4 regions of the Paenibacillus sp. J31P190 genome follow, and region 4 is predicted to be linked to each of the others. Evidence: riboswitches for the same ligand, from Rfam matches in the RefSeq annotation. Region 4 holds a riboswitch; each other region holds the start of a gene.
The links. Region 4 has a riboswitch for cyclic di-AMP ahead of AC58U0_RS20500 (C40 family peptidase). Riboswitches for the same ligand answer to the same signal wherever they lie in the genome.
Positions count from the first base shown of each region.

Region 1: it holds a riboswitch for cyclic di-AMP, as region 4 does, so the genes downstream of both, AC58U0_RS34645 (C40 family peptidase) here and AC58U0_RS20500 (C40 family peptidase) in region 4, are expected to answer to the same signal.
Region 2: it holds a riboswitch for cyclic di-AMP, as region 4 does, so the genes downstream of both, AC58U0_RS30000 (stalk domain-containing protein) here and AC58U0_RS20500 (C40 family peptidase) in region 4, are expected to answer to the same signal.
Region 3: it holds a riboswitch for cyclic di-AMP, as region 4 does, so the genes downstream of both, AC58U0_RS29225 (CAP domain-containing protein) here and AC58U0_RS20500 (C40 family peptidase) in region 4, are expected to answer to the same signal.

Region 1 covers NZ_JCAUAS010000038.1:25,755-28,961, forward strand. The annotation lists gene AC58U0_RS34635 (M1 family metallopeptidase) at 1-232, shown strand, start outside; gene AC58U0_RS34640 (hypothetical protein) at 378-1,196, shown strand; cyclic di-AMP (ydaO/yuaA leader) riboswitch at 1,362-1,500, shown strand; gene AC58U0_RS34645 (C40 family peptidase) at 1,504-1,980, shown strand; guanidine-I (ykkC/yxkD leader) riboswitch at 2,104-2,206, shown strand; gene AC58U0_RS34650 (DMT family transporter) at 2,296-2,616, shown strand; gene AC58U0_RS34655 (hypothetical protein) at 2,921-3,154, shown strand.
Region 2 covers NZ_JCAUAS010000024.1:18,216-21,422, forward strand. The annotation lists gene AC58U0_RS29990 (DHH family phosphoesterase) at 1-610, shown strand, start outside; gene AC58U0_RS29995 (hypothetical protein) at 666-836, shown strand; gene AC58U0_RS30000 (stalk domain-containing protein) at 979-1,770, opposite strand; cyclic di-AMP (ydaO/yuaA leader) riboswitch at 1,775-1,927, opposite strand; gene AC58U0_RS30005 (hypothetical protein) at 2,090-2,380, shown strand; gene AC58U0_RS30010 (PspA/IM30 family protein) at 2,407-3,033, shown strand; gene AC58U0_RS30015 (hypothetical protein) at 3,090-3,207, shown strand, end outside; gene liaF (cell wall-active antibiotics response protein LiaF) at 3,206-3,207, shown strand, end outside.
Region 3 covers NZ_JCAUAS010000023.1:5,034-8,240, forward strand. The annotation lists gene AC58U0_RS29215 (glycoside hydrolase family 18 protein) at 1-109, opposite strand, end outside; gene AC58U0_RS29220 (YheC/YheD family protein) at 379-723, opposite strand; gene AC58U0_RS29225 (CAP domain-containing protein) at 1,054-1,704, opposite strand; cyclic di-AMP (ydaO/yuaA leader) riboswitch at 1,710-1,842, opposite strand; gene AC58U0_RS29230 (RnfABCDGE type electron transport complex subunit D) at 1,953-2,747, opposite strand; gene AC58U0_RS29235 (FAD:protein FMN transferase) at 2,749-3,207, opposite strand, start outside.
Region 4 covers NZ_JCAUAS010000011.1:185,985-189,191, forward strand. The annotation lists gene AC58U0_RS20490 (stalk domain-containing protein) at 1-4, shown strand, start outside; gene AC58U0_RS20495 (hypothetical protein) at 1-660, opposite strand; gene AC58U0_RS20500 (C40 family peptidase) at 843-1,739, opposite strand; cyclic di-AMP (ydaO/yuaA leader) riboswitch at 1,742-1,902, opposite strand; gene AC58U0_RS20505 (permease) at 1,969-2,550, opposite strand.

The sequences.
Region 1 (3,207 bases), on a different contig from region 4:
CGGCACAGTGTTGGATAAAACATGGGATGGAAAAGAAAGCAGTATTGAATTCAAATTAACCCACAAGACTCCTGTAGACTGGGTTCGAATTGATCCTAATTACTCGCTCGTGCTGGAAAATAAACACATTAACAATTTTATGCAAACGCAAGTCGATACGAAGTGGAAAATCCGTTGGAATCTCGGTCTCATTCAATTCCTGCAAGCCATTTTCGGCTGGGTCGCCTGGTAAGCGGCTAGGCTTATCCTATGCTTACGAAGTAAGTTTTCCTACGGAAAACTCAGGTTATGCTTACGATGCCAGTTTTGCTAAAGCAAAACTCAGGTAATGCTTACGAAGTAAGTTTTCCTACGGAAAACTCTTAGGAGGGACAACTGTGGCAACTTATATCAAGTCTGGCTTCAGGGCGGCTTTACGGCAACCTTTCGCCACGATCGTCTTGTTCCTGTATCAGATGGGCTGGGGCATCCTGCTGTATAAGCTTGTACAGGGTGTTCTCGTCCCTCTCATGCACCGCTATCCAGGTGGCGAGCAGCCGAAGCAAGCGCTGCAGCTATTTCTAGCTGAAGGACAGTTCCAACTGGTCAAAACCGATCTTAGCCATTCCTACCTTTGGTGGCTGGCTGCTCTACTTGTTATTCGCATGGTGCTCACCCCAATGTTGAATAGCGGCGTCTACTATTCGCTGACCCATTCCCAGCAAAATGCCGGCTATCGCTTTTTCCGAGGCATCAAGGAGCTCATGCTCCCATTCCTAATTGCATATGTCGTTCGAATCTCACTCTCCTTGCTGCCGCTCATATGGCTGTTTCCAAAAGCGCAGAGGCAATTCGCACATACCGCTTCGTATGAGCAAGCAGCTCTTCAATTGCTGCCTTGGTTGCTGGGCATGCTCGTCTACGGCTTTCTCATACATCTTCTTTTTATGTACGTGCAATTCGCGATTGCTGCCAAACTTGGCATTTTGTCCACCGTCATCACATTCGTTCGCAGTTTGCTTCCTATTATCGGGCTTGCGCTTATCCTCCTGCTCGCCTCGGGACTATTGGCAGGGGTCACTGTCACAGCAACTTACCTATGGGCAGGTCTGGTAGCGCTAATCATTTATCAGCTCTTTCCGCTTTTCCACATTTTCTTTCAAATGTGGGCCATAACTTCCCAATATCAGCTTCTATCTGCCAAAATGGACGGTTAAAAACAATAAAATAAGCTGAAATTAGCTCATCTTGTTTCATCCCCTTGCAAAAGGGGCTTTTTTTTGCGTTTTCCGAAATATTTTACATATTTTTAAGGCAAATCGCATAGAAAAGGAGGAATTTCGATGTTTATGACGAATTACAAGGACTAGCATCAAAAAACCAAATATTTCATGCCGAATTCCTCATTTCTTGGGGAAACGGGGGAACCACACCGGGTGAATTGATCTTGCAAGACAGGGATCATAGGGAACCTTCAACCGAACCCTCCAGCTAACCTCGTAGGCACCGGAAGGAGACAAGCAGTTGAGAAAGATTGTTGCTCTTGTTTTTAGTCTTGTTTTGTTTTTGAGTGTAGGTTTAGGAAGTGTGTCTGCGTCACAATCCACTTTGGATGAAACGGTTGACGGATTGCTCGGAATTCCGTACAGAGATGCGGGAACGACAACAAGAGGCTTTGATTGCTCTGGTTTCACCGCATACGTTTTCGACAAATTCGGCATTGACCTTCCGCATAGCTCAGCATCTCAGAATAAAGAAGGCTACTGGATTGACAAAAAAGATCTTCGCAAAGGTGATCTTGTGTTCTTTGACACAAGCGGCGGCAAAGGTATTTCTCACGTAGGTATCTACCTTGGAGATGGTGAATTCATTCACTCTGCATCCAATGAAGGTATCGTGAAAAACAAACTTAGCCAATCTTATTACGCGAAGCGGTATGTATCGGCCCGACGTGTTTTGTGGGATGATATCTACAACCAATTAACTGCTGAATCCAAGTAATTTCTTGCACGATTCATGAATAAAGCCCGGACAAGCTCCGCTCGAAAGAGCAGCTTTCAGGGCTTTTATTCATTTACTAACCTTGTAACTTGACATCGTATGTTAGCCGTTCTATAATAGCGGCATATTGTTTTCTAGGGTTCCGTGGCGTTCATCGCCAGACTGGTCCGAGGGGAAACACTCAGCGAATACGCTGTGGTCACGGAGGGGAAAAAGCCCGGGAGTCATATCGCTTTAGCGATATAACTTCCAGGCTTTTTCCTTTTTTTGCGACTAAATAGGAACGTATAACAAATTCAAGAGGAGTGATTCATCATGGCATGGTTATATCTCGTTATTGCAGGTGTATTTGAGGTAGTATGGGCGATCTCATTGAAATTTTCTAATGGTTTTACACGCTTAGTTCCTTCCAGCGTCACGATCGCAGGGATGATTGTAAGTTTCTATTTTCTAGCGGCAGCAACGAAAACTCTCCCCATCGGCACAGCATACGCGGCTTGGACTGGAATTGGCGCTGTTGGTGCAATTATTATCGGCACCCTTTTTCTCGATGAGCCCATTAGTTTACTAAGGATCTTATTCATGATTCTGATCTTAGTTGGCGTTCTCGGCCTTAAATTTACTTCCGGGCATTAGGGACTCCGAAAACTGCGTCATATTCCAATGGCGTTTTTTCCCTGTGCTTTCATAACAGAAGCAGTGAATGTTACCCCCATTTCGGTTGTTCCCCCTTTGAACAAATAAGGTTCCATCATTCTCACTCTTTGAGATGACAATTCACAGGATATTATACCGTGCTTTTTTGAATAAATCGGACCCTATCAATGCAGATTAATCCATACAAGGATGGAGGGGCGGTATGATGTAAGGTTCAGATTTGAACTAACGTAACTGCTGAGTCAGATCAACAGGATAAGAATGTTTAGGAGGGAAATTCAACATGAATACATCGGATGATATCAATCGAAAACAGAATCGTAATAGCGGGCTTCTCGGAGAGGAGATAGAAGTTGACTCCGATGTTAACGAGGATCGTAACCGAGAGCAGCAATTGGACGATTCGTTTCAGTACTGGTATCGTAACGTCGGTTACTGGGTGCAGCAAAAGGAAGATATAACTCAGGTGCCGAAGGCAAACGTCTTTGATGCTGCCGCTGATATGGACGCTGAGTAGAAGTTAAACGCGATTATGAAAAACGATGAGATCAAGAGGTAATCTATCATTGG
Region 2 (3,207 bases), on a different contig from region 4:
AGAAATCATTCACTCCCGTATAGATGATCATCATGTAGGTATCGTTCATGCGGAATCCTATCATTCTGAACTTGGAAACGATCTAGGCAAAGAAAATCCTCATCTGGATTACATCGCAATCATGAATATGGGCGGTAAAAAGATAAGCTTTCGAACGATTCACGATCACATCGACGTCTCGGAAATAGCGGGTCTTTATGGAGGAGGGGGCCATGCGAAAGCTTCCGGTTGCTCTATGACAGAAGAAGCCTATCAATGGTATGTAGCGAAGCCATTTCCGATGGAGCCCATTCGCTCTGATGCGAACAAAAATACATTTAACACGAAAAATTCTGTTTATGGATCACTTTATGAGAATAGAATCGAACAACAAGTTTTTATTTTCCCTTCTGGAGGCAGGTGGGAAGTCGATGTGGATGGGGTCGAATCCAACCAATATTTTTCTACTTTTGAAGAGGCAGAGCGTTATGTTAAAAGGGATTATGCTGCTTGGCTAGTTCGGGACGAAACGTATGTTGCATTCTTAATGGAGCATATAGCGGCAAGAAAAACAAAAACCCTCGAGGGTAGTTTAGTTAAACAAGGAGCAACACCGGATCCAGATAACTAGGATAGAATGCAAGCCACCTTCTCATACTAACTATGAGACAATGGAGGTGAACGCTATGCCCAAAAATGACGCCGATCCCAAGTATGACCGCGAAGATAACAAAGCAGATAAGAAAAACAATCAGCAAAATAACGCTAATTTCATGGAAGAAGCTCAAACGCTATCGAGCAATGAGGCACCTGATTACGTCCCAAGTTTAAATGGTATCCCCAAGAATCAAGTTTAAGTAACTGCAGGCTGTTCTTCTCATCACTATAGGATGGGAGAGCAGCCTTTCTGATTTTATCTGGTTGTTCCACGCTAAATAAAAAAAGCTGATTTCTTGAGAAGTAAATCTCAGAAATCAAGCTTTTTCTTATTTAGCCATTTTAATTGGATAGTTTGTAAACTTTAATGGTTTGGATACCAAACTTCTGCAAGGATTTCTTGGATCCTGGGATAAAGATATCAACACGTTTGCCTTTGATTGCACCGCCTGTGTCTGTTGCATAAGCATACATGCCGCCTGCAGGTAGGCCATTGAAATTATAACCTTCTATATAGAGCTTACTTCCAAGAGGAATCACCGACGGATCAACTGCAACGGTTCCAATACCTAATGGATTCCCCAAATAATCAAAAGCTCCGTAGCCGCCATTCTCAGATGGATCTGCTGAATAGGCAGTAGATTGAAACAATTCATAATCCGGCGCATGCTTATTGCCATCTTTACTTAGAATAGCTAATTTGCTGCTAGCGTCCCACTGAACGGGAATATCGGATGCTTTGCTTAGAAAACGAAGAGGCACGTATACGCGTCCATTTTGGAATTCTGCATGTGTGTCCATCTCGACACGGTTGCTATCGATCTCAGCTTCCTTTTGTCCAGAAACTAAGGTAATCGAATGCTTGTCGTTATTTAGCGTGACCTTGATCTCATCGCCTTCTCTTTGCCACTTCACGTCATAACCAAGCTTCTCCGTTACGAAACGAATCGGTACTTGGGTAGAATGATTGTCATCTAGAAATGGTTGAGCATCCGGAAATTGAACCAAGTCATCATTGACTTGCACTTTCACATCCATCTCAGCGGCATGCGCCGTAAATGGGGAAAGAAAGCCTCCTGCCAACACTGTTAAAGACACAGCAAGGCTAGTTAACCCTTTAGTAATTGTATGCAATTGGTAATCCTCCTTCAATGAGCCTTCGAGGTTAGTTGACGGGTTCGGGAAGAAGGTTCTCCCTAGTCTGCTCCTTTGAAGAGCAAATATTCACCCCATGTAAATCGTCCCCCGTACCGGCACTTTGTCTGTGCACCGGACTCGGCTTCAAATAGTTTAGCATTCGAGGTTCGGCGGGACAATGACCAAAATATGGATGGAGGTCTTAGAGCGTACTGGACTTAGGTCTAGGTACAAAAACAGTCGCGAGTCCGTTTTGACGTATAGCTGTTTCAGGTACGATAGAAGCATGAAGAACACGTGAAGGGCGGTAAGCAGAATGAGTATGGATCGATCAAAAGGGTTGGCACTAGTTTTAATCACGGCAGGTTTACTTATTTGTCTGCATCATTTGGGTGGTCATGTTCATTTAATGGGCTTTTTATTCCCGGCAGCTATGCTTGGATTAGGCTATGTAGGGATTAAGAATGGGAAGAAAATTGGATGGTTTTTCGCCGGCTTGGGCGGCTTGATACTGACTATTAAACTATCGGGCTTCATCGCGATTGCGTTCGCAGCATGTTTAGTGGTGTATGGTATTCATTTATTGAAGAAACGGAATGAATTTTAAATCAACAGAAATGGAGGTGTGACAACATGAGTATATTGGATCGCATTGGAAAGATGGCAGAAGCAGCATGGCATGAAACGGCCGGTAAGCTTGATCACTATGATCGGGGGAGCAGCATGATCGAGAAGCTGGAACAGCGCTATCAGGAGGCGCTGCAGCGAACTATTGAGCTGCGAAGCCACAGTGTGAACGCAGAGGAGATGGCTCAGCTGCGCGGCGAGCAGGCCGAGCTGGCAATGCGTGCCGGCGATGAAGAGCTCGCGCGGCTCGCGCTGCAAGAGAAGCAGCGCGAGGAAGCCGCTTGCAAGCACTACCGCGCGCAGTACGCGAGCAGCCAGGACGTGTGCCTGGCGCTCGCGGATGAACTGCGCGGGCTGCGTGCAGGGCACGCAGCCGAGGGGGTGCAGCCGCCGAGCAGCGGGCTGCACGAGAAAGAGGCTCGCGATACTTGGCGCGAGCTGGAAGTGACCGGCCGCGAGCTCGGCCGGGAAGCGCTCCAGGGGCTGCGCATTGCTAGCCGCCTGTCGCAAGAGACGCTGAAGGAAGCCGGCGGCAACCTCCAGCAGGAACTGCGCACGCTGCGCGGCAAGTTCCAGCAGGAGTGGCAGCAGCATCGCTCCAGCGATGATACTGATCCGCGCGGCAAGAAATAGCCGCGTGTTATCCCTCCAGCGCCTGATAAGTAGGCGCTGAGGAGCCCTTGACCTCCATGATTCATACGGAAGCCTTGCTGCGCAAGGATTTGCATCTTGGAGGTCGTCCATTCTTATGGTATGCTAGGAATCTATATGAACTAATTAAAAGTCAGCCAGAGGAGGTGCAGCGAT
Region 3 (3,207 bases), on a different contig from region 4:
GATTGGGTTCTCGGAGTTCATTGACGGCGATAATCCGATTGGCATTCACACCATAACGACCTGAAATCAGCCATAGATTCTCTCCTCTTTGCACCACATGAATTTGCACTTTTATACCTCGCTCTCGCCTTAAACTTCTATCTGTACTTTATTCCGCTAATGTCTCTAGTGATTTGGGCGAATACCCAATTTAATGGAATCAAATCCACTCTATTTCGGTACAAAGGTATTCCGTCGCAAAGGTGACCAGCGTATCTATAATCTTTATCAACAGAATACTGTCCGATGTCATTAAATGATGACTGATATAGAAAGGCCTTCCTACGATTTAGTAGAAAGGCCCTTTTCTATATCAGTCGTTTATTGTGTTTTCTATAATCAGCGAACAAAAAACGGATTCTTTGATAATTGAATGATATATGTTGTTTTAGAGCCTGAATTAAGGATTTTCTGATATAACTCAGAGGGTGTTGATGCATGATTTGCTTTTCCTCTTACTCTAACAAACTTGTAATGTTTAGCCGCGCGCCAGGCTTTAATAATGCCCTTTCCTGTATGCTGCGTATTAGCTTTGATATATACCGAGTTATACTTTTTCAAAAAAACAGAAAATGTAGAAAGGTTGAAAATCATTGTTGGTGGTAGGTATTTAGCAATTTCAGGATACCTCGAGTAAAAGCGATGAAGGTTCCACTTAGCCAGCCGGGCTAACTTAGATTGCATGCCATCAATCCTTTTCCAGCGTTTATTAGACAGCATATTATGCTGATCACAGGATGGATACGACTTCAGCGGAGTAAAACTGATATTGATCGTACTTCCTTAGTGTTATGTATACAATTTAGAACATCAATTTCTTGAGATAACCAGGAACAATACGGCTCACCTTTTGCTCTTTTCATAACAAAACAACCCCGTAATCTTTCAATTATTACAACACCAGACGTGTGAACCTGCCTTGGAAATCAGAACATCCGTTAATTTAAAAACAAAAAAACCAGCAAACACAAGGTTGCTGGTTTCTCTTGAAATATTCTGCAGACATACGCTGCTTTAGTTACTAATGAATTCCTGTACCCATTCGCCGTTATAGAACGCAACACCGATTTGGGTGAAGTTGGGGCTAAGAATGTTTTGACGATGACCTGTGCTGTTCATCCATGCTTTCATGACAGCTTCAGGCGTTTGTTGACCTTTCGCAATGTTTTCACCTGCGTAGGAATAGCGAATGCCATATGTGCTCATCATATCAAAAGGAGACCCGTAGGTCGGCGAGGTATGATCGAAATAGCCGTTGTTGTACATATCCTTCGCTTTGTCCAAAGCCATGGCTGTAAGTGAGCTGTTGCTAGTTAATGGACGAAGTCCTGCCTTAGCTCGTTCTTGGTTAACTAAGTTAACCACTTGGCTAGCAAATGCTGATTGGGATGGCGCAGTCGTAACTGTCGTTTTTGTACCTGCATTTGTACTCGTGCTTCCAGGGATGTTGAGGCTCATACCTGACCAAATCACGTTCGGATTGGCAACCTGAGGGTTTGCCTTAATAAGCGAAGATAGGCTTATACCATACTTCTGGGATATTAACCACATGGTATCATTACCTGATACTGTGTGAGTTGCTGGTGCGGCCATTGCCGCGCTCGATCCTGCGAGAATGCTCAATCCTATTGCGCCGGTAACTACGAGCTTTTTGTAACGTTTCAAAATAAACCTCTCCTTTTTGCGGCCTGCGAGGTTAGCTGTCGGATTCGGATCAAAGAGTAATCACCCGGCCGCAGATAGCGGCTTCACCCCAAATAATGGTTCCCCCGTGCTTGCTGGAAGCTTCGGCCTTCTGAGTTATTTGATCCACAGGATCTTACAAATTGTATCATGTGAAATCATGGAGAACATGACTCAAAATTTTCCAAGAGCATCCATTACGTTTGTTCGCATGTAAATAATCCCCTCATTCAATTAATATATCCAGTGGTATTCCTAAGCTTCGGTACAAGTAAATGATATAAGTTCCCGATAAGCAATCCTATAAATAAGTACATCAAACCTCCAAAAATGCTATAAATAACTGCACCCACGATCGCGCTAAGGATGCCAAAAATGACTTGATCCTTATTTTTTGCCGGTGAAGTAGGCGGATCTGTAAGCATAAAAAGAGCAAAGAAAAGGGATGCATTAATAAAAGGCGATCGAAGTGCGTCAGTGGCGTCTCCGACATCAATAATCCCCATAATCAATAATAAGATGAAATAAGTTCCTAGAAATGAAAAAACTTGATGAAATTTGTTTACTCGGTTCGTCACCATGTATCCGCCAATCAAAAGAAACACAACTGTCCATGTGGGAAGATCCCCGAATGCGCCCCACCAGCTTTGTCCTGTTCGAAAGAAAAGGATGGATAGCAGCAGTCCGAATGCCGCTGGATTGAAGATTGGTTTTTTCTTATAGACAAATAAATGTTTCGACAAAATAGCCATAATGGAAGTTGCAGCAACAATATACCATGAGGAAGTTGTGCTTAAGATTAAAGCTATGATTAACCCGGTTATTACCGCACCATCCGGCATCATTCGCTTCCTTTTGGCAATACGGGAACAAAGAGTATCCACGGCTGAAGAAGCAACGACGGCAATGATACTATTATAAATGCCTCTAATATCTAGTGACCATATGGAGGCTATTAATAGAAAGGCAACCAAGGAAACTATGACATATCCCTTTGGCGTTTTAATCCATTGGTTAACTGTCAATTTATGTACCCCCTACTCTATATATTAGTAAATCGGATGATATCAAGATTCCCTTGAGATCAACTTGTTCTATTAACGTTCTCCCGCGGTCCAACCCCAATAAGAAGAAGGCCGTCGAGAAGGCGTCCGCCATCATAGCGAAAGGGGCGATGACGCTGCAGCTGACCCATTCGTCCGGTGATTGTTTCGTTTTGGGGTCGATGATATGATGCATACCGGCTTTTAATTCGCTCTTGCGCTCGTAACTTCCAGAGGTACAGACCGCCTCATTCGATATTTCAACCGTTTGAATGATTTGTTCTTTGTACTCGGGATGCTGAATGCCAATTCTCCACTTGCTGCCGTATTCGTCTACTCCCCCAGCATAGAGGTCACCGCCAGCATTGACGACAAATCCTTCAAAACCTTTCAACTCGTTTGCGGCCAAGTCGATTGCGAATCCTTTAGCCACGGCACCTAA
Region 4 (3,207 bases):
TTAGTGCACACGATTCATTCGTACAATACGGTAATACAGTTGGCTGCTCACCTCTGGCTCCACTTCCAAATAACCTTCCACATGCACATAATCACCCAATATAAAGGTAGATGCATCGGCAGACCCGGAGTGTGTCAGAAAGAGGAGAGCGGCTTTTTCATTTCCAACCACGAACCCCGTTTGCTCATTCACTTGAAACTTATCTAGAACAGTCCCATGGTGAGACCTTGCGATATGATGAAAGCGCCAAGACTGATCCTCTTTTGTTAGAAAATAAAGCACGCGATTTCTCTGATTATTACTGAATTCCCTCGTCACACCAATCATGCAAACCTTTTCGCCTATACGAAGATACTCATCGACAACAAAGGATTTCAATCGCAAGCGATGCACATTTTTCTGCTGAATATAAGCTTCCATCTCTTCAATTGTCCTTTGATCCTTCGGATCCTGTTTCGTTGCGTAAAATACTTCTCTTATAAACGTATCCGTCTGTAGGCTTCTTGCCCCTTTGAAATGATTATACGTAAGAAAAAATCGATCAATGACTCCCCGAATCTCTTCTGGTATGGCAGGACCTTGTTCCACGATATACATGCTATTTGCTTTATTCGAATGTCTTTTTTTATAAAACCAACTTTTCCAGACACTTAATTGCATGCCGTTCGTGTCACCTGCTTTCTTCCAAACATTTCTTCATTATAGGCTAAAAACCATAAAATTTCGATAAAAATCGCAATATTTCGCATAAAAAAAGAACATTTGCCTTCTATGCTTTCATTCGAAAGATTCATAGAAAACAAATGCCCAATGATTTAATCCTTTTTCACCACATGGTTTACTTACAGAACTCTTTTGGCTCCCACATATCTGGATCCCCAGTATGAACTGGCGAGACTATCTATCGTTACACCTCTAGACGTTGTCGCTGAAATGAATTGATCATTCCCCAGATAAATTCCAACATGATTTACACTGCCTGCTGCAAAAAACACAAGATCTCCAACCTTCAAGTCTGTAACCCTGGTTCCAGCTTGATCGTACATTTGAACCGAAGTTCTGGGTAGATCAATGCCTTTAGCTTCGTACAAATAGCGCACAAATCCGGAACAATCAAACCCTCTGGGTGTTGTGCCTCCCCAAACGTAAGGTGTGCCCATGAACGTATTTGCTGTTTGCACGATTTGATCAGACATGGAAGGTATAGCTACCGCTGCTACCTTTGGAGCTGGTGCAGGTGGCGGTGCAATCCAGGCTGGCTTGTGCGACTTGCCATCGACATTCACAATCGCGATACGATTCGCTTCATTCCACTCAATCGGAGAACCGAATGTTTCAGTAATGAAACGCAAGGGTACATACGTATTACCTTGATAAAGCGTCGGACTGCTTTCCAGACTAATCTTCTTACTGTTAACGATCGCTTGCTTCTCGTCGGTTGTAAGTTGAATCGTCTGCTGCTTGCTCTTCAACGTAACCACTATTTCGCTTTCTTGTTTCGCCCAGCCTACTTGATAACCCAATTTCTCAGACAGTACTCGCAAAGGAACTTGCAGCGTTCCTGCGTTGTCAATAAATGGCTGTACTTCTGGGAACTGAACCAACTCATCATTGACCTGGACTTTTACAGTGGATGAAGATGAACCTGATGCTGCTTGAACCGAGGGAGCGGAAAAAATGGATACTGCCGCACCAACAAGTGCGCATGAGCAAATAAAGCTTTTTGTGAAAAATTTCAAAAACCTTGCCTCCTTGAAGCCTCCGAGGTTAGTTGACGGGTTCGGGAAGAGGTTTCCCTAGCGCGCTCAGTTTAGTAAAACAGCCGAGCATTCATTCACCCCAAATTAAAGAAGTCCCCCGTACCAGAGCTTTTGCTGCTCCGAGATTCGGCATTTTTTGTCTATGTTAGACTAGCATAGTTGAACTATTACTTTCAACTTTTGCATAGTGGTAATAGTTTCCAATGGATTATAAATGCAAGACAAAATCTGAAATAAATGAGGCGATCAATAGAACGGCCATGACTCCCCCTGCAAGATGTGCACGCCATATTAAGTTATCTTTTGACAGTTTAGCGGTATTACGAAGTGTGCGAAAGTAAAGAATAGCCCCAACAACCATGAGAATAATCTCAAGAGCCGCACTCACCCACGGCCACTGCCACAGACTAAATCCTACTAATGGAAGTCCTCCAACATTCCCCGGTAAGAATGGCATATCTGCACGATGAACGAGAAGATCAAGTACCCAGTGACTGAAGGTAAGCGCTCCTATAGCTGTGCCTCCTCTTTTCCCCCATAATTTCCAAGCCAATAGACCTGATAAGATAGCAATGAGCAGCGCCCCAACTAATGAGTGTGTGTAATCAGCGTGAATAATCCATTCCCCATAACCCGTACCGATGCTTGTATCGATCGTTTCAACACCAGAAAGAAATAAGGGTACGAATACAACATCAAGCAGCTGAGTACTAAGCATGAGCGCCCAGATCGGCACCTCCGGTGTTCTTGCTTTCACTGCTGCAGCAAGCCCAAAATGTCCAGCAAACATTTACATTCCCTCCCTTTTCGAGCGCTTGAGAACACGGCTTTCCAGCCATCCACCTAAAACTGTAAATAAGAGCATAAGTACAATAAATGACATGTCGATCCCCATTCCCTTCTAAATACTAACTTAATTAGTATATTAACTAATATAATTAGTTTGTGCAAGTGTTTTTTCAGCACAAAGAAGAAGCCTGAACGTCATCGTTCAAGCTTCGATTTCATGCATATGCGATTATGGCTTGAGGCATGACTAATTCGATATCGATCCACGTCCGATTCAATGCGATAATATTGAAATTATCACTTTGAGAAGTTATTACACTTTTGATTTCGTTTGTAATCACAGAAAGTATGCTGCTCCGATAATAGCCTCTCGTGCTCCAGCAAGCCCGACAAATTGAATAATTCCTCTTTTCGCTCCCATTAGAAATTAGAACCAGATCAGATCGCCATTGAATCTCCAAAGTAATAAAGTGACTGGCTCCATACGAAGATCAGTTGTCCCAGCATTGGGTTAGCCTCGGGGACGTTCGAACCCCTGCGGGTTCTCATCCTTTCCCGCACAACCAACTAAAGTTGTACTACGTACAACTTTAGTCAATCAAATCAAGCTTTTTCTCTGCGCGTGTTGCAAAAAATACAACAATTTAGACCCAAAGTG